2 regions of the Lysinibacillus sp. AR18-8 genome follow, and region 1 is predicted to be linked to the other one. Evidence: predicted binding sites of a transcription regulator. Region 1 holds the regulator's gene; the other holds the start of a gene.
What was found. The regulator NrdR, encoded in region 1, represses ribonucleotide reductase genes. The targets are predictions, from matches to a motif close to AACACNATATATNGTGTT.

Region 1 (10,509 bases):
GCTGAGCGTACGGCGATGAATACGCCAATTCAAGGTAGTGCAGCTGATATCATTAAAAAGGCAATGATTGATATGGATGCTCGATTGAAAAAAGAAAAGATGCAGGCAAAACTGCTACTTCAAGTGCACGATGAGCTAATCTTTGAGGCACCAAAGGAAGAGATTGCCTTACTCGAAAAAATTGTACCTGAAGTCATGGAAAACGCTATTGAGCTTGCTGTACCGCTTAAAGTAGATTTTAACCATGGCTCAACTTGGTACGAGGCAAAATAAGGAGGGATTCAAATGCCTGAATTACCAGAGGTAGAGGGTGTCGTCCAGGCATTGAAGCCAACAGTTGAAGGACGTACCATTCAACAGGTTCAGCTTTCTGAACAAGTACATTTCTCTTTTAGTGAGGGTAAACAATGTATTGTCAAACAAGCAGCACCTGATGCATTTGAAAGTACTTTGTCCCAGATGACCATTACCAAAATTGAACGAAGAGCAAAATATATTTTCTTTCATTTGCTGAAGGATGATGTTCCATATGTTCTTGTTAGTCACTTAGGGATGACAGGTGCTTGGTTTGTTGTGAATTCACCCGAAGAAATCAATGAGGCGAAATTTCAAAAGCATATCCATGCGACATTTGAAATGGCAGATGGGGGATACTTGATTTATTCAGATATTCGTCGATTCGGTGAACTTCGTTTTCTGACAAAAATTGAAGATCATGCACCATTGACAAAAATGGCACCAGAGCCATTTGATGAGCATGCATGTGATTTTTTTATAACAAAATCTAAGCTACCGAAATATGAAAATAAAGCCGTAAAAGAAGTAATTATGGATGGGCAAGTCATTTCGGGCTGTGGCAATATTTATGCAACAGAGGCATTGTTTGCTCAGAAAATTCACCCTGCACGCAAAATGAGCCGCATTAGTGAAAAGCGGAAGCGAGCATTATTTGAGGAGATTGTTGCTGTCCTACGTCAAAGCATTGAAGCGGGTGGTTCAACTATTTCTGATTATCGAAATATTAATGGGGAAGCAGGGAGTATGCAGAATCGATTAAAAATGTATGGGAAAAAGGTATGTCCAGCATGTGAAACGGCAACAAGTCAAATGACAATTGGAGGGCGTACCTCTGTCTATTGCCCAAATTGTCAACATTAAAGGGGATTTAGCAATGATTATCGGACTAACAGGAAGTATTGCAAGTGGAAAAAGTACAGTAGCTAAAATGATGAGCGAACTGGGTTTACCGATTGTTGATGCAGATGTTGTAGCACGAGATGTCGTAGAACCAGGAACTGAAACATTAGCATTGATTGCTGAAAGCTTCGGACAAGCTATCTTGCTTGAGGACGGCAATTTAAATCGAACTTTGCTGGGAGATATCATATTTCATGAGCCTGCCAAACGCAAAACGTTAAATGATATCATGCATCCAGCAATCAGAAAAGAAATGTTACGTCAGCGTGATGCTTATTTAGAAGCAGGACATGAACATGTTGTGATGGACATTCCTTTGTTATTTGAGAGTAAGCTTCAACATTTTGTGGAACGTATCATTGTGGTATCGGTCAGTGAAGAAGTTCAGCTTCGACGTTTAATGGAACGAAATAATTTATCTAAAGAAGATGCATTGGCACGTATGCACTCTCAACTGCCGATGTCTGTCAAAGAAAAGGGTGCACATGCGGTCATTTATAATAATGAAAATATAGAAAGTACAGAAGAACAATTAAAAAAAATCCTGCATTATTGGGATGTTATTTCATGAGTTCTTTTATAATGCGTAGCAAGCCGACCTTGCTACGCATTTTTTTATGGGGAAACGCCATAATAAAGAATAATTTTTCAGAAAATAAGAACTTTTATATTCTCAATATATAATGTTCATCTTTTTTAAAATTGTGTTATACTAATCACCATAAAGTATATAATTAATTAATCTGAGTATGTACTCACAGGAGGATATTATAAATGACAGTATCAATTGCTATTAATGGTTTCGGGCGTATCGGACGTATGGTTTTCCGCCAGGCTATCGTACAACAAGATTTAAACATCGTTGCAATTAACGCTAGCTATCCTGCAGAAACGTTAGCACATTTGATTAAGTATGACACAAATCACGGAACATTTGAAGGTACGGTAGAACCAGCAGGCGATGCTTTAGTTGTAAATGGTAAACGAGTTCAAATTATTAGTGAACGTGATCCTTTAAAATTACCTTGGTCTACAATGGGTGTAGATATCGTTATTGAAGCTACAGGAAAATTTAATGAACGTGATAAAGCAGCAATGCACTTAGCAGCAGGCGCGAAAAAAGTAATCTTAACAGCACCAGGTAAAAACGAGGATGTCACAATTGTTTTAGGTGTAAATGATGACAAATTGGATATTGCGAAACATGATGTTATTTCAAATGCTTCTTGTACAACAAACTGCTTAGCGCCAGTAGCAAAAGTATTGAATGACACATTTGGTATTGAGAATGGTTTAATGACAACAGTTCATGCTTATACAAATGACCAAAAGAACTTAGACAATCCGCATAAAGATCTACGTCGTGCACGTGGATGCGCCCAATCCATTATCCCAACATCTACAGGTGCAGCGAAAGCCTTAAAATTAGTGTTACCTGAATTAGAGGGTAAAATTCATGGTATGGCACTTCGTGTTCCAACACCAAACGTATCTTTAGTTGACCTTGTAGTAGATTTAAATACAGATGTAACAGTTGATGCAGTTAATGCAGCATTTGTAAAAGCGGCAACAGAAGGTCCAATGAAGGGTATCCTTAATTTCTCTGTTGAGCCATTAGTATCTTCTGATTACAATACAACAACTTATTCTTCAACAGTTGATGGACTTTCTACAATGGTGTTAGGCAACCGCAAAGTAAAAGTACTTGCTTGGTATGATAACGAGTGGGGCTACTCTGCACGCGTTGTTGACCTTGTGAAAAAAGTGGCAAATGCTTTAGAAACGGTAAACGCGTAATAATTTCTATAGATAGCACATTGAAATCGAAAAGGTTTCAATGTGCTCTTTTTTTACAGAAACTTTTCTTGTACTTCAGGTGCTTTAGATTTATCATGAGCCCACAAACGTGAATGCACTTTTCTTACATGTAGGAAATTTGTTATAATAGATATATTAAATTGTTGTAAACCAGGAGAGTAATTATATGAGATGTCCATCTTGCCAATTTAACGGAACGCGTGTTGTGGATTCGAGGCCAGTAGATGATAATAAAGAAATTCGTAGACGTCGTGAATGTGAGTCATGTGGCTTCCGTTTTACAACGTTTGAAAAAATTGAAGAGACACCATTAGTCGTTGTGAAAAAGGAAGGTTCACGAGAAGAGTTTAGCCGTGAGAAGGTACTTCGTGGGCTTATTCGTGCTTGTGAAAAACGCCCAGTGGCACTTGATGTGCTGGAGGAACTTGTTTTGTCCATTGAAAAAGATCTTCGTCGTATTGGAAATTCGGAAGTACGCTCAGAAGATGTTGGCGAAATGGTCATGGACCGCTTAGCCAAAATTGATGAGGTTGCCTATGTGCGTTTTGCGTCGGTCTACCGTCAGTTTAAAGATATCAATGTCTTTATTGAAGAAATAAAGGACATTATTCAACGTCAAACGGAGAAGAAATCATAGCAAACAGAGAGGATGAATGACGTTGATTCATTTATATAAGGAATTGCAGCCTGGCGATCCTTTCGACATTCGTCTACCTCATGCATTTTCTACACAAGAGCGTCAATTAGTTACATTATTTTATCAACCATTAACGGGATCAGAGCCAGTTAGCCTCTATTTAACATTATGGGCAGAAGCAGAGCAAATGCCAAAGCAGCAAATGACACATTATTATTTAATGAATGTGCTAGGGCTACCAATTGGTAAAGTGTTTGAGGCTCGTATTGCTTTAGAAGCTATTGGTTTGCTGCGTACATGGAAAAAAGAAAATGCTGGTGAGCGGAGTTTTTTATATGAGCTACAGCGCCCATTAGATGCAGATAGCTTTATGAAAGACCCGCTGCTGTCGATGTTTTTGTTTAGTAAAATTGGAGAGCAGGCTTATCGCAACTTACGTCAGCGCTTTATGTCACCTGTAAAGGACTCGGCGTTTAAGGATGTATCTCGTGCTTTTATTGATGTCTATAAGCCTGTTCATGCCAATATCCCATCAGATTTACAAGTGGATACGAGTCATAAGGATAAACAACAAAAAGTATATCCTTTTTATTTGGAGCAATTCGATTTTGATTTATTGCAAGCAGGTTTGTCTGAGCAATTGGTACCTTCCAATTTGTTGACATTTGAAGTGCGTGAAGCTATAGCCAAGTTGGCATTTTTATATCATTTAACAGCCCTTGATATGCAAAAAGTAGTCATACTTGCTTTAGATGATGATTTAGGAATTTCTCAGGAACGTTTACGAAAGGCTGCTGCTGATTTTTATAAATTAACCGTATCCAAGGAGCCGCCAAAACTTGCCCGTGTCACCGATCCTCTACCAGTAGCAGAAGCGGGACAAAAAACCAAGGATCAGGAACTTCAACACTATTTAGAAACAACGGCACCTGTCCAAGTTTTAAGAGATATAAATAATGGTAAAGAACCATTACAAACCTCAGTCCAACTTGCAGAAAATTTAATCGTTCAACATGGCATGCCAATTGGAGTGGTTAATGCATTGTTAGAATACGTTATGCTAACAACAGATATGAAGCTCCCTAAAAAATATGTGGAAACGATTGCTGATCATTGGGTACGAAAAAATGTCCAGACCGCTAAGGAAGCAATGGAACTTGCACGTCAAGAGCATGATAAATATACAGCTTGGAAAAACAAGCCGCAAACGTCCAATAAAACGAGTCAACAGACTAAAGGACGTTCAAGATATCAACGTGAAGAAAAAGTGCCTGAATGGTTCTATAAACGAAATGACAATCAAGAGGAATCTACCTCTAGTACTATAGATTTTGAAAAAGAGCGACAAAAAATATTAGAGATGCTAGGAAAAAGCGAATAGTAAAGAAGGTGAGCAGTAATCGAACCTATAAATGGACCACTAAAGCGAGCAATTAATGTACCCTCGTTCCAAGAACGCTATGAAGCCATGCGACGTGAAATTTTAGAGCACCCGCATGTGCAGGAATTTTTAGCGCAGCATGCAGATGAATTAAACTATGACAATGTTGAGCGAAATTTACCTAAACTGCATGAGTTTATTAGTCAATCTACTGAGTGCTGTGGGTGTGATAATACCGAACATTGTACAAACTATTTAAAAGGATTCATCCCGACATTAAGGGTTGTTCGGAATTCTATTGAAATGGACTATGTGCGCTGTGAGCAAAAGATTAGGGAAGAAGAACGCCGAGATGTTGCGAATATGATTGCAAGTATGCATATGCCAAAAGATGTGCTACAAGCAACAATTCATGATTTAAGTATTGATGATGAATCACGTGTGGCGATTGCACAAAAAGCAGCTCAATTTGTTAAAATAACAAAAGAAACTGGTCAATTACCTGCAAAAGGTTTTTACCTATATGGTAAATTTGGTGTAGGGAAATCCTTTGTACTTGGTGCATTGGCCAATGAATTAGCATCTATTAAAATCCGCTCTGTGGTAGTTTTCGTTCCAGAATTTTTACGAGAAATGAAAAATGCCATTGGCGATAATACATTGAATGAGAAAATAGATTATATTAAAAAGGCTCCTGTCTTAATGCTAGATGATTTAGGTGCGGAGACAATGACTGCCTGGACACGTGATGAAATATTGGGGACTATTTTCCATTATCGGATGGCAGAGCAATTGCCAACTTTTATTACGTCTAATTTTAACTATGAAGAATTAGAGCATCACTTAGCTCAGTCACAAAAAGGTGATATTGAGGTTGTCAAAGCGGGACGAATTATGGAGCGAATTAAAGCCCTAACAGTGCCAATCGAAATGCGAGGCAAAAATCGTCGGATGTAACATTGATAGTTGCATTTTTCGACAATCGAGCGTATACTGACTCATATACTTAATATCAATATGCATTGATGAGGACATGAATTTTGTGTATCAGCTTTTAGAGAGGGAAGTCATCGGCTGAAAACTTCCTAGTATGGGCACATTATTTACTACCTACTGAGCAGCGAAAGGGATAATCTTTCGCCGGTCCCTAGCCCGTTAGCTAGCCTTGAGCTTCGTCTGACTTTATCTAAGTCGGAAGGAAGAAGGGTGGAACCACGAGCATACGCTTCGTCCCTTTTGTGAGGGACGGAGCTTTTTTTATTTTTCTCAGATTTCATGGAAATAGTGGTGGATCCGCTCATATAGGGAGATAAGTCGCTCGCGAAAGTGGTAAATTCGCTCATAGAGAGTAAGAAACCGCTCAGAAACATGAAGATGCCGCTCCGATTGAACAGAGAAATGCTTAAAAAAGCAATGACTCCGCTCAAACCAAGCCGTAGAGTCACACAAACATTGCTCCAGCCAATCATCAAGCATTATGTATTTATCAAAAACAAAGGAGTGCAAAGAATATGTCAGAAATGATTAAATTAACTTTCCCAGATGGCGCTGTAAAGGAATTTGCAAAAGGCACATCAACTGATGACGTAGCATTATCTATTAGCCCTGGCTTACGGAAAAAAGCGTATGCAGGTAAAATTAATGGTGTGTTAGTAGATTTAAAAACACCAATTGAAGAGGATGCAACAATTGCAATCATTACACAAGATGATGAGGCAGCACTTGAAATTTTACGTCACTCAACTGCCCATTTAACAGCGCAAGCTATTAAACGTCTATTCCCAGATGTAAAGCTTGGTATTGGTCCAGTAATTGAAGGTGGTTTCTACTATGATATCGACTCACCAACACCAATCACTGCTGAAGATCTACCAGCCATTGAAAAAGAAATGAAGAAAATTATTGCTGAAAACCTTGAGGTAGAACGCAAAAATGTAAGCCGTGCAGAAGCACAAGCCCTTTATGAAGAAATTGGCGATGAGTATAAATTAGAATTACTTGAAGCCATTCCTGCAGATGAGCAAGTATCTATTTATTATCAAGGCGAGTTTTTTGATCTTTGCCGTGGTATCCACGTACCATCTACGGGTAAACTTCGTGAATTCAAGCTTTTATCATTAGCGGGTGCTTACTGGAGAGGGAACTCTGATAACAAAATGTTACAACGTATTTATGGTACAGCGTTCTTCAAAAAAGAGGAATTAAAACACCACCTTCAAATGCTAGAAGAAGCAAAAGAACGTGATCACCGTAAAATCGGAAAAGAATTAGAACTGTTTACAACTTCCCAAAAAGTTGGCCAAGGTTTACCACTTTGGTTACCAAATGGTGCAACAATTCGTCGTGTTATTGAACGTTATATTGTCGATAAAGAATTATCACTTGGCTATAAGCACGTTTATACACCAGTATTAGGTTCTAAAGAGCTTTATCAAACTTCTGGTCACTGGGATCATTATCAAGATTCAATTTTCCCACCAATGGAAATGGATAATGAAACATTAATTATGCGTCCAATGAACTGTCCTCACCATATGATGGTGTACAAAAACAGCATGCATTCATATCGTAACCTACCATTGCGTATTGCAGAGCTTGGCACTATGCACCGTTACGAAATGTCAGGGGCTGTTTCAGGCTTACAACGTGTTCGTGGGATGACATTAAATGATGCCCATATTTTTGTTCGCCCAGATCAAATTAAAGCGGAATTCCAAAAAGTAGTACAGTTAATTTTAGAGGTTTATAAAGATTTCGATCTTAATGATTACTCATTCCGTTTATCTTATCGCGACCCAGCAGATACTGAGAAATACTTCGATGATGATGCAATGTGGGAAAAAGCACAAAGTATGCTAAAAGAAGCAATGGATGAACTTGGCTTAGACTACTTTGAAGCGGAAGGTGAGGCTGCATTCTATGGTCCTAAACTTGACGTTCAAGTAAAAACAGCGATTGGTAAAGAAGAGACTTTATCTACAGTTCAATTAGACTTCTTATTACCAGAACGCTTCGACCTAACTTATGTTGGGGAAGATGGTAAGCCTCATCGTCCAGTTGTTATCCACCGTGGTGTTGTATCAACAATGGAACGTTTTGTTGCCTTCTTAATTGAAGAATACAAAGGAGCATTCCCAACTTGGTTAGCACCGGTACAAGTTGAAGTTATTCCAGTATCGAATGAAGCTCACTTCGACTATGCAAAGCAAATTGAAGAGCAACTTACAGCGGCTGGTTTACGTGTGGAAATGGATGATCGTGAAGAGAAATTAGGCTATAAAATCCGTGAGGCACAAATGAAAAAGATTCCTTATATGCTTGTTATCGGGGATAAAGAGGTTGAGGCAAATGGCGTAAATGTTCGACGTTATGGCTCGAAAGATTCCGAAACAATTAGCTTTGAGGATTTCCTAGCAGCTATAAAAACAGAAATTACAAAATAAGCTTTAACTAGAAACCCTCGCTTGCCAAAGTGAGGGTTTCTGTATAAAATAAATCTTGCATTTGTATAGAATAGCTTCATTTTGGTTATGTTAGCACAGATAAGAAAATAAATATTTGACAGCTTATCATATACATGCTAATATAATTAAGGTTAATGAATACAAAGTTTGTGGTTGAAGTAGAGGCTGCCCGCTTCTCACCTGATACAACGCTTTAAAGGCTGTGAACAGGTATGACACGTTGAATTGTTTTGCGTAGACTTGCGCATGCACATATAGCGGGCGGACATCTTCAAAAATGTCCGTCCTTTTTTTATGGACATGACGAGAGGATGTACCGTTCAACCGGGCAAGGCTTTGCCCAAACCATGTATTCGCGACAACTACTTGGAGGTGGATTACTATTAGCAAAGACATGTATGTAAACGAAGGCATTCGCGCACGTGAACTTCGATTAATCGATCACAATGGTGACCAGCTTGGTGTAAAGACACGTAATGAAGCGCTAGAAATCGCCGCTCGTGTAAACTTGGATCTTGTCCTTGTGGCCCCTCAAGCCAAGCCGCCAGTCGCTCGTATCATGGACTATGGTAAATTTAAGTTTGAACAGCAAAAGAAAGACCGTGAAATTCGTAAAAATCAAAAGGTCATCGTAATGAAAGAGGTTCGTTTGAGCCCAACAATCGATGAGCATGATTTCCAAACGAAGTTACGTAATGCGATTAAATTCCTTGAAAAAGGCGATAAAGTAAAATGTAGCCTACGTTTCAAAGGTCGTGCGATCACACACAAAGAGATTGGTCAACGTGTGTTAGATCGTTTTGCTGAAGCTTGTGCTGAAGTATCAACGGTAGAACAAAAACCGAAGATGGAAGGCCGAAGCATGTTCTTAGTTCTTCAACCAAAGAACGAGAAATAATATTAGACGAACAGTTTAGGAGGAATTCGACATGCCAAAAATGAAAACTCACCGTGGAGCTGCGAAACGTTTCAAAAAAACGGGTTCAGGTAAATTAAAATACGACCGTGCTTATGGAAGCCACTTATTCGCAAACAAATCTACGAAACAAAAACGTCACCTACGTAAAGCGAACATCGTATCATCTGGTGACTTCAAACGCATCAAATCTTTACTTGTTTACATGAAATAATTGACTACAAAAAAATACTAACATTCATTTTTTAATGAAAAGCAGGAGGTAATTCATATGCCACGCGTAAAAGGCGGAACAGTGACGCGCAAACGTCGTAAAAAAGTATTGAAATTAGCTAAAGGTTACTATGGTTCAAAACATACATTATACAAAGTTGCTAACCAAGCAGTAATGAAATCAGGTCAATATGCATACCGTGACCGTCGTCAGAAAAAACGTGATTTCCGTAAATTATGGATCACTCGTATCAACGCAGCTGCTCGTATGAACGGTCTTTCTTATAGCCGTTTAATGCACGGTTTAAAAGTTGCAGGTATCGAAGTTAACCGTAAAATGTTAGCTGACCTTGCAGTAACTGATGCTACAGCATTCACTCAATTAGCAGACGCTGCTAAAAAAGCAGTAGCTAAATAATAGCTGACAACATTCACTATTATTTCTGCACCGAAAGCGTAGCGACAGGTGCAAAATATCATAAGTGCAATAAAAAGACTGATGGGTTTTTCCATCAGTCTTTTTTGTGTTAGATTAATAGTATCACGGTTTTAAAGGAGTAAGAAATGGGACAAGCATTATTAGCTTATATGAGCATTGTATCAATTGTATTGCTCATATTAATGGGGATGGATAAATCACGCGCAAAGAATCATGAATGGCGTATAGCAGAGCGTACATTATTTACACTAGCCATAGCAGGAGGGGCAGCTGGAGGTGTATTGGGTATGTATTTATTCCGCCACAAAACACGTCATAATCGTTTTGCATTTGGTTTTCCCCTACTTGCAGCCATACAAATTTTTATCATTGTGCGGCTTTGGACATAAATGAGAATAATTAAAACACATCCTCATGATGAGGATGTGTTTCGCATAAGCTGTT
Region 2 (10,509 bases), on a different contig from region 1:
TGTTATGACTTCCATTCCTTCACTAGCTAACATGGGATCGTTTTCTTCATATTCCTGAATAAGTGGATTTTCTAAACTCATATCAACACATGCCGACAATAACATAATATCTTGTGGTTGAGGCAGACCGTCTCGCTTCAACAGTTGAATTAGACCAAGTGCTATATTTCCACCTGCTGAATCTCCTATAATGGTTAATTGATTGGAGCTTTCAATAGATACTAGAATCTCTTTATATAAGCTGAGCATCTTTGGGTACGTATCTTGATAGCTAAAATGAGGGACTTTTGGATAGATAGGCGCAATAACTTTTGCATTTAAGGCTTGTGCCATTTTATCCATGAACAACCAGTGTAAATTTAAAGGTTGATTCGTCCAAGCTCCACCATGAATATAAAGAATCACCATTTGTGATGAAGACTTTTGGTCATTTAAAATAAAAACCTGCATATCCTCGAATGTTTGCTCCTTCAAAGCGCTTAAAAGATTGACATCCTCCCCAATCACATAGGGGTGAATATTTTCTGTTCCTCTTTGCTTAATAAATTGTTGAGCATTTTCAATACTAGAAAAGCTCTTTTTATTACTTTGTGAAAACAATAATTTTTCAAATTGCACACTCTCTACAGATCGTTCTCCATTAAAAATTTCTATACTCATGTTTTTCTCTCCTTTTATTGTTCATTCTGTTTCCAAACATGTAATGATTAATAAAGTGATGTGCCAAACCACTAAAACTGAGTATCGACGATGGTAAAATGCATCTTTTTAGCGAACTTTATTTTAATTCCACATTTTGAACAATACTCCTTCCAAAATCTATCATCAAATAAAAAGACCTTCCTGTTGTAATCCCTAAATGTAAAGAGCATTGATTGTGCTGTATATAAAAAGCTGCCATTTTGAAACAAAATGACAGCTTTCATGTTGTTGAAAAAAGATGATGTCAACAACAGAAAAAGTAACTTTGCAAGGTGAGAGGTTGATTTCCGTTCCGCCAGCGTCCTTTCCAGGGGGCGTCCGATGAGCCGCTTCACTCACTTCCGTTCGCTGCAGGGTCTCATCTGTGACGCTAAATCCCCTAGGTGTGACGCTGGCTCCACTCCAATCAACTATTCTGCAAAATGTCTTTACTTTTTTCATAGTAGTAGAGCGATCAAATCGCCCATTATCTATATTCTTAGAGGGTTATTTTCAATGTGGAGATGTGATGCTTGACAACACCACTTCATAAAGAGTAGTGAACACCTTCAATTTACTAAAAAACTTTCGCTAAAAAGGTAACACTTTGGTGGGTTGGAGTGGAAGGCTACTTGACTCCCGTGGGATAGAGAGACAGGCGAGCCACTAAACGGAGCGGTAGCGGAGGAAGCGGCTTGGCGATCGCCCACAGGAAAGCAAGTAGCTTGCAACGGAAATCCATTTCTACCTTTCAATTGACTGTTTTATTTTTCAACACTAAGAAAGCTGCCATTTTGAAACAAAATGACAGCTTTCGATTTGGTATCTATTTCCTCCAATCTACCGCTATATTAATGGAGGTGGATTTGATAATAGCGAGTAACTATACCTATCCCATTTTCTAGCCTCTTCCACTCTATGAATGAGGCTAATCAATTTTGTCTTGCTAAATGTAGATAGTTAAGATTAATCATCCTGAAATAATTCATCTACTTCTTTTGATAAAATTTCTACCTCATCTTCTGAATTTGGAAATAGGGCTTGATTTGCCTTTTCATCTATTGCTTTATGTTTTTGCTTGTCTATTATGTGGAGCTCCATCATACAGAGGTAGCTATACAAAAGCGACACGTATGTATTCCTCGTTCTTTAAACTTTCAAGGTGATGCAATTCAAGGTCATCCATCGTAATACGACGGATTTTTAGTTTTTTATCATAATCCCCTGCCCAGAACCTAATTAATTCAGCACCTTGCTCTGGTTGTATATGTTCCTTCAAATAACTTAAAAAATCTTCTAAAAATTGAGGACCCCAATTTCCCTCGATGCCGTATACAAAGGATTTTTCATTATAAAGCCCTAAGTCATAAGGTGGATTATTCCATTCAAATATATTCAAATTTTCAAAAGCTGATTCATCTGCTGCATGTAAAACTCGTGCATCATCATCCATCAGATGCCACGGCTGTGTTGGTGTACTCTCTGTAATTGGATATAATTTTTTTAATTCTCTTACTGTTATTTCAGCAATTCCTGTACAATCAACTGTTTGTAAAGAACTGTTCGCCACTAGGACAGAATATAACGTCATATGCTTGTCTCCTTAAGCTTTATTCTAATATTCGCTTCATAATGTTCTTCATTTAGTCTCACTACTTCAAGTTCTTTTTTATTGTCATTCAATTTTAATGCTAAACTTTGAATGCCAAAGAATTCTGTGAAGGTATGGCTTCCAATGATAAGATTTATTCCTTTAAACTGAGCATATTGAATTGTATATAAATTACATTCTCCTGTAATGTATACATCACATTTATTTTCAACCGCTTCCTTCAGGCAAGCTGTTGTGCCTCCATTTCCACAGACTAAGCCTACTCGATTCACCATTTTGTCATTGAACTGCCAAAATCTAACGGGTTCGTCAAGTAAAAATTCAAGTTTTGTTACGAAATCTTTAAATTCAATTTCTTTCTCATATTGAGCGATTCTACCGAAGAACAGTCCTTCCCATTCATGGGTTCTTTTAATAATCTCTAAATTCAATTTTTTTAATAAGCTATCATTTGTGCCAAAGTTACAGTCAGCAAGTGGTAAGTGATTATAGTAATGGCTTATACCATACGCTGCTAGTTTTTCAGTGCATGCCTCTTTTAATCCATAGATTTCATCCCATGCATCATGGTGTGTTATCATCATGTCCACTCCATGAATTCTTGCTTCCTCTATCGTTTCAAGCGTTAGGTTAACACAGTATCCTATTTTCTTCACTTCTTTATCTGCATGGTATGTAACCCCAGATTCACTAGCATAGATTTCCTTATTCGTTACATTAAACAGTTCATTAATTCTTTCAACTATTTGTGAAACATCCTTACTTCCATCCTCCCTCAACATCTATTCTCGATTTAACACTTCGTACCCAAATTACTAGGAATTTATTTCCATTTATACAAAAATACCCCTTTAGATTATCTTATCTAAAGGGGTAAAAAGTTACAACTGTTATTAAATTTAATTTATAGACCGCATTTCAACTGTGCGCCACAGTTTGTACATGTATTACAGCCGCCCATTTCTTCGACTGTGCCTTTACGGCATACTGGGCATGTATTCCCAACGTCTGAGCCAATAACAGTTGTTGACTCTAACGCTTGAATCGTATCTACTAATACGACTGGACGTTTTGTATGTTCTTCAACCAATTCCTCTTCAAATGAAAGTTGATCCATATCATTTTCTTCTGCTTTTAGTGTAAGTACTTGTGAATCACGGCTACCGTCAACATAGACCGTACCACCTTTAGCGCCACCTTTATATAGTCGCTCGTACACTTTTTCAACTTGCTGTACTGTATAGCCTTTTGGTGCGTTTACAGTTTTAGAAATAGATGAATCGATCCATTTTTGAATAATACATTGCACATCCGCATGCGCTTCTGGTTTTAGCTCCATTGCTGTAACGAACCATTCTGGAAGCTCTTGCTCATTTACTTCTGGATGATGGTTCAGATATTCTTGGACAATTTCAGCTTTTACTTCAATGAATTTACCTAGACGACCAGAACGATAGTACGTGAAGGAGAAGTATGGCTCAAGACCTGTTGCTACCCCTACCATTGTTCCTGTTGACCCTGTTGGTGCAACCGTTAATAAATGTGAGTTACGGATTCCAGTCGCTAAGATTTGCTCTTTGATATGAGCAGGCATTTTTCGCATAAAGCCTGTCTCTGTAAAGGCTTTACGTAAACGAGCTGTTTCTTCGTCTGTAGCACCTACTAAGAATGGGAAGCTACCACGCTCTTTCGCAAGCTCTGTAGACGCCTCATACGCAGTTTCAGCGATTGTTTTAAAGATTTCATCGACTAACGCATTACCTGCTTCTGAACCGTATTCTTTTTCACAGTAAATCAGCAAATCGGCTAAGCCCATAACGCCTAATCCAACACGACGTTCACCAAGAGCTTGTACACGGTTTTCTTCTAAGAAGTAAGGTGTCGCATCAATCACATTATCCTGCATACGAACACCAACACGAACTGTTTCACGTAGTGCTTCGTAATCAACTGATTGATTTTCTTTATTCGCAAACTGTGCTAAATTCACAGCAGCTAAGTTACACACAGAGTATGGTGCAAGTGGTTGCTCGCCACATGGGTTCGTCGCTACAACACTTTGACCGTATGCCTTTGCATTTGTCATGTCATTGGCGTTGTCAATGAAGAAAATACCTGGCTCTGCCGAGTATGTTGCACATACATTAATTAAATTCCATAACTCTTTTGCTTTAATTGTACGGTATGTGCGGACTTTATAGCCCATTTTCTCCCATTCACGAACATCACCAACTTCATGCCATTTCGTGTTGTAAACGCTCATTTCTTCCTTTGTATATTCTTCAACAGCTGGGAAACGAAGCTCGAAGTCAGCATCTTTTTCAACTGCTTCCATAAATTCTTTTGTTAATGTCACAGAAATGTTGGCACCTGTTAAAAACTCTGGGTTATGAACAGTGTACGTGCCACCATCACGTAATTTATTTTCAGCCTCACGAATGATAGCTGTATCAAATCCACCTAAGCCTTCAATGTTTTTATAATTCACGATGCCTTGATACATCGCTTCTTCTTGCATAGAAAGTGGCTTGAAGTTTAATTTTTCTTTGGCTAGACGGATGATTGTTTCATCCGTTGTATTTTCGATCAGGTAACGCAGAATACGTGGATTTTGCATTTTGGAAATAATAAACTCCACAATATCTGGATGCCAATCTGCTAGCATAATCATTTGTGCGCCACGACGTGATCCACCTTGCTCCACAAGATGTGTCAATTTAGCAATGTCATCTAACCAGGAAACAGAACCAGATGATTTACCGTTTACACCACGAGCTAATGTGTTGCGTGGACGTAATGTTGAACCATTTGTTCCTACACCGCCACCACGGCTCATAATCTCCATTACTTGCTTACGATGATCACTGATACCTTCACGAGAGTCAGCGACAAATGGCATCACGTAACAGTTAAAGAAAGTTACATCTGTTTCAGAACCAGCTCCATAAATCACTCGTCCAGCTGGAATGAATTTCAAGGATACTAATTGCTCATAAAATTTTTCAAACCATTCTTGACGTTTTTCTGGTGTTTTTTCAACAGCGGCAAGGCCCGTTGCATTTCGTTTTGCAATTTGTTCATAAAATATCTCAAGAGGCTTTTCTAACACGTCAATTGAACGCGTAATCACACCCGTTTCTTGCTCTTGCGGATCGTCTAATGCGCTACGATAATCCTCTTCAATCAAAATCTCTGCTGTTTTTGTAGACATGTCCAATTTTTGAATTGTCCCTAAACCACGTGCAGGAAATTTCGGATCAGCTTTTACCGTTAATACAACAAAGTCGCCGGCTTTCAATGTTTTCTTTTCTGTGTCTTTAAACGAATAGCGATCGATCATGACAAGTCTTGATACACCTTTGTGTGTAATATGCATATCAGATGTTACGGGGTGTACCTGCGGGAATTGTTCAATATCTTTGTTTAACTGTTCAAATTGATTGTTTACTTCGGGTTGATGATTTGTGAGTACCATCGTTTAGCCTCCCTTGTTTTCTTCATTACAAAATAAATACACAATATCTTGTGTCGTTAAACACTACATATTGTGTATATGTCTTTAAAAAAGATACTATATATAGTTTTTTAATTCAACTCTTGCTTTTTTTAATAGATTCAGAACTACTTGTTATGACTAGGATTGAACGTTAAAAAATATTTTTTTCATACCATTTTTTACTTTTTAAAGTTCCACTCATCTGAAGCATATTTTTTTTCTTCTAAAGCTTGGACATATTCTAATTGCTCCTCAGAAAGTGTAAATGGTTTTAATTCAATTTGCAACGATTTTGCAAAGCCATCTCTAAAAGCTGTCACACATTGTTCAACTGTCACTGGCTCTTTTACAAGACTGTTGATGGCAACAGCCTTTTCTGGTAGCTTTCTACGCATACGATTCTTCGCTTCTTCACTGGAGAAATTAAATACGGATAATAATTTCTCTTGATCCAAATCTAATAAAATGGCGCCATGCTGTAAAATGACACCCTTTTGACGTGTTTGAGCACTTCCAGCTATTTTTTTCCCTTCTACGACAAGTTCATACCAACTTGGTGCATCAAAGCAAACAGCACTTTTTGGACTCTTCAGGTCCGCTCTTTTCTCCTCTGTATCAGGTACACTAAAATAGGCATCCATACCTAGGTTATGGAAACCTTGCAAAATTCCCTCACTTAACACACGATATGCCTCTGTCACAGATTCTGGCATATTCGGATAGCTTTCCGTCACAATGACACTATAAGTTAGCTCATGTTCATGTAGGACAGCTCGTCCACCAGTTGGTCGACGTACAAAACCTAAGCCTTGTTCACGCACAGCATCTAAATTAATATCTCTCTTAGCTTGTTGAAAATAACCAATGGATAATGTCGCAGGCTCCCACTCGTAGAAACGAATTACTGGTGGAATTAACCCCTCACTATGCCAATCAAGTAAGGCTTCATCTAGTGCCATATTAAAAGAAGGACTACATTTCCCTGAATTTAAAAAATACCAAGTTGTCATATGCTCATCTCCTACAAATATAAAATGATCCATCAGGCCCCACCTGTGGGTCAACTTTAACGAATATTATACTACAGTTCAAATTGCGAACGATTGCTTGTGTAACGAAAAAAGCGAATTCGCTACAACCTAGTTAATTTTATCAAACTCATTGGACTATCGCTAGCGCATCTTTTATAATAATAGAGAAGATAGAAAGGGGTAAGAAAATCTTGGACATACTTATCACAATCGGTGTCGTTTTAGTAGTCACAATTGCATATATCGGAATTAATGCACTACGACTCAAAAAAGCCGTAACCAACCTAACACAAGAGCAATTCATAGAAGGCTATCGTAAAGCCCAGCTGATCGATGTTCGTGAGCAAAAAGAATTTGATGCTGGTCACATTCTTGGTGCACGAAATGTGCCTTCGACAACACTACGTCAACGTTATAAAGAAATCCGCCCAGATTTACCAGTATATCTATACTGTCAAAATACAGGCCGTAGCTCACGTGCTGCACTATTTCTTAAAAAACGTGGGTACAACCAAATTTACCAACTTCAAGGTGGTTTCAAAACTTGGACAGGTAAAATAAAAGCAAAAAAATATTAATGCTCTCATCAAAAAAAGTCGTCTCAAAGTACTATGAGACGGCTTCTTTTTTAAAAAATTCAGAGTTTCTACTATATTATATCTATTTCAAATGATGCTGTACGAGCTTCATGTCATTAAAATAAAAAAGTAAAGCAACAAAACGCATTATAGTCCCCTTTTTTGATACAAAATCTACTTTGAACGAGTTCGCTACTTGAGTCGGGTCCTCATAAAAATGAGCGCTTTGATGTCTTTTTGGAGCGGTTTTCACTTATGTTTGAGCACTTCGAAAGCTACGTTGAGCAATCTTCCAATAAACCACCTCATATTTAAAAACTCCTTCACGAAACACTTTGTATGACCAAAAATACTATTTTTCGTTAGAGATATGCCAGTTACGAACCCTATTCTTCTATTTTTCTGAAAATAGTTAAAATTTATTGTTGAATAATTTTAGAAGCACTGTTAGGATGTATAATATCTTACAATAATAATTGATTATCAAGTTAATAAGCTATGAATGCTATGGATCAAACTATAGCAGGAGCAGTTCTGGAGAGAGCGCACATTGCGTCGCCGAAGGGTTCACTATCTCAGGCAAAAGGACAGAGGAGTAATACAGCTTTTATAAGCGATGCTACACTATTTCATGTAGACATCTGCGAATAAATGGTATTTGTTATTCTGACGTTTTTCCGAGACTAGTGTCACAACTAGTCTCTTTTTATTTTTCCAGTCATAGTTTTTTATGCATCTTTGAGGGGGATTAACGTGGAACAGCAACAATTAAAACGAGATTTAAAAAATCGCCATGTACAGCTTATTGCCATTGGTGGAACAATTGGGACTGGTTTATTTTTAGGCTCTGGAAAAGCTATTGCCTTAGCAGGGCCTTCGATCATCCTAGCCTACTTAATTGTAGGGACAGCGCTATTTTTTGTGATGCGTGCCTTAGGTGAATTGTTACTATCCAATGCAGGCTACACTTCATTTACGGATTTCGCATCCGAATACATAGGGCCTTGGGCAGGTTATATCACAGGTTGGACATACTGGTTCTGTTGGATTATGACGGCGATGGCAGACATTATTGCGGTGGGGGTTTATACACAATATTGGTTTGATATCCCACAATGGGTGCCAGCCATTGGTTGCCTCGTATTGTTATTACTACTAAATCTATTAACTGTTAAGCTTTTTGGTGAGCTAGAATTTTGGTTCGCTATTATTAAAGTTATTACAATTGTAGCACTTATTATTATTGGTCTTATTATGCTAGTAACTGGCTTCCAAACTAGCTCAGGAGCAGTATCAGTTGAAAATCTATGGGCACATGGAGGCATGTTCCCAAATGGTATATACGGCTTTTTAATGGCCTTCCAAATGGTTGTCTTTGCATTTGTTGGTGTGGAATTAGTAGGGGTTTCAGCAGCTGAAACAGCAGATCCTCAAAAAAATATTCCTTCTGCCATTAATAAAATTCCATTTCGCATTTTACTTTTCTATGTAGGGGCATTATTTGTTATTTTATGTATTAACCCATGGTATGAGATGTCTGCTTCAAGCAGCCCCTTTGTCCAAGTGTTTACATTAGCAGGTATACCGATTGCTGCTGGTATTATAAATTTTGTTGTGCTTACTTCAGCGGCTTCAGCAGGTAACAGTGGGTTATTCTCCACAAGTCGGATGCTCTATAATCTTGGTAACAATAAACAGGCATCTCCAGCATTCGCCAAACTCAACAAAAACAGTGTACCAAGTAATGCACTCGTTATTTCTACTATTGTTGTATCAGCTGGTGCTCTGTTAAGTAAGTTGATGCCAGAGAACGCCTTTAGTGTTGTGACGACGATTAGTGCAATTTGTTTTATATGGGTGTGGAGCATTATCATCATTTCGCACATTATCTACAAACGAAAAAAACGTGCTTTACATGAAGCTTCAATCTTCAAAGCACCACTGACACCTTTTATCAACTACGTCGTGCTTGCGTTTTTCGCCTTTTTATTAATGGTGATGTTTATTTCTGAGGCTACGCGTACGGCACTGCTGTTAACACCAATTTGGTTTATCGTTTTATTTATTATTTATAAAATGAAAAAAAGATGACTTCAGACTAAGCGCTGAAATCATCTTCCACTTATTAAAAAATAGTCATATCCCATTCTGTTGCTAGCTGTTTCAGCAACTGTACACCTGCCACACTGTTTCCTATTGGATCAATCGCTGGTCCGTAAATTCCGATACCACAGCCAGTAGGAAACGGCGAGTGTAGGCCTGCATGTCCTGGAACAGCCGCAAGAATCGCACCTGATACACCACTTTTGGCAGGGAGACCAATAAATGCCGCAAACTTCCCTGAGGCATTGTACATACCACACGTTACCATCAAAGCCTTCGCTAATTTTGCCACTTGTTTTGGGAATAGCTGTTTCTTTAACAGTGGGTGATAGCCATCATTCGCAATAACTAGGCCAATCATGGCTAAATCTGATACATTGACTTCAATTGCACATTGCTTCAAATAAACCTCAAGTGCCGCCTCTACTGGACAATCTAAAAACCCTGAATCCATTAAGTAATAGGCCAATGCTCGATTACGATTAGCCGTTTGCCACTCTGACTGGAATACTTCTTCATTGATACTCAATTGCTTGCCTATGATTTGTTCTAAAAATTGTAGAATCTTTGTGACCTTCTCTTGTGGAGAATGACCAGCCAACATGGAGGATACCGTAATAGCCCCAGCATTAATCATCGGGTTAAAGGGTTTACCTGGCTGATGACTTTCTAAGCGAATAATTGAGTTAAAGGTATCTCCTGTTGGCTCAACATCTACTCTTTCTAAAACATATGGTAAGCCTCGATCCATACAGGCTAAAATAAAGGTAATAACCTTGGAAACGCTTTGAAGGGTAAATAGTTCTTCGGTATCTCCCGCTTTGATTTCGTGGCCTTCAGTCCCAACAATCGCAACAGCTAATTGATTAGGATCTTTTTTGGCTAAAGCAGGGATATAATTAGCACATTGCCCTTCTTTGGTAGCTGCACGATACTGTGATACCCACTGTGCTAGAAGATGATGCTGATGATTGGGTTGTGTTGACATGTCGCGTTCTCCTTTCAAAA

Region 2: a site for NrdR is predicted at 5,828-5,845, ahead of BFM98_RS01530 (vitamin B12-dependent ribonucleotide reductase). Genes of this name have one in related genera too.

The regions. Positions count from the first base shown of each region.
Region 1 covers NZ_MDGU01000014.1:63,232-73,740, reverse strand. Annotated here, with positions in the region: gene polA (DNA polymerase I) at 1-273, shown strand, start outside; gene mutM (bifunctional DNA-formamidopyrimidine glycosylase/DNA-(apurinic or apyrimidinic site) lyase) at 286-1,158, shown strand; gene coaE (dephospho-CoA kinase) at 1,172-1,768, shown strand; gene BFM98_RS12410 (glyceraldehyde-3-phosphate dehydrogenase) at 1,972-2,994, shown strand; gene nrdR (transcriptional regulator NrdR) at 3,182-3,652, shown strand; gene BFM98_RS12400 (replication initiation and membrane attachment family protein) at 3,669-5,033, shown strand; gene dnaI (primosomal protein DnaI) at 5,061-5,990, shown strand; gene thrS (threonine--tRNA ligase) at 6,545-8,476, shown strand; gene infC (translation initiation factor IF-3) at 8,892-9,395, shown strand; gene rpmI (50S ribosomal protein L35) at 9,427-9,627, shown strand; gene rplT (50S ribosomal protein L20) at 9,685-10,044, shown strand; gene BFM98_RS12370 (DUF1294 domain-containing protein) at 10,191-10,454, shown strand; gene BFM98_RS12365 (hypothetical protein) at 10,478-10,509, opposite strand, start outside.
Region 2 covers NZ_MDGU01000004.1:22,907-33,415, forward strand. Annotated here, with positions in the region: gene BFM98_RS01515 (alpha/beta hydrolase fold domain-containing protein) at 1-660, opposite strand, end outside; gene BFM98_RS23235 (hypothetical protein) at 856-1,143, opposite strand; gene BFM98_RS24365 (hypothetical protein) at 1,648-1,782, opposite strand; gene BFM98_RS01520 (hypothetical protein) at 1,796-2,272, opposite strand; gene BFM98_RS01525 (Nif3-like dinuclear metal center hexameric protein) at 2,269-3,075, opposite strand; gene BFM98_RS01530 (vitamin B12-dependent ribonucleotide reductase) at 3,198-5,768, opposite strand; gene BFM98_RS01535 (lipoate--protein ligase family protein) at 5,969-6,799, opposite strand; gene BFM98_RS01540 (rhodanese-like domain-containing protein) at 7,012-7,398, shown strand; glycine riboswitch at 7,923-7,999, shown strand; gene BFM98_RS01545 (amino acid permease) at 8,152-9,489, shown strand; gene BFM98_RS01550 (glutaminase) at 9,524-10,489, opposite strand.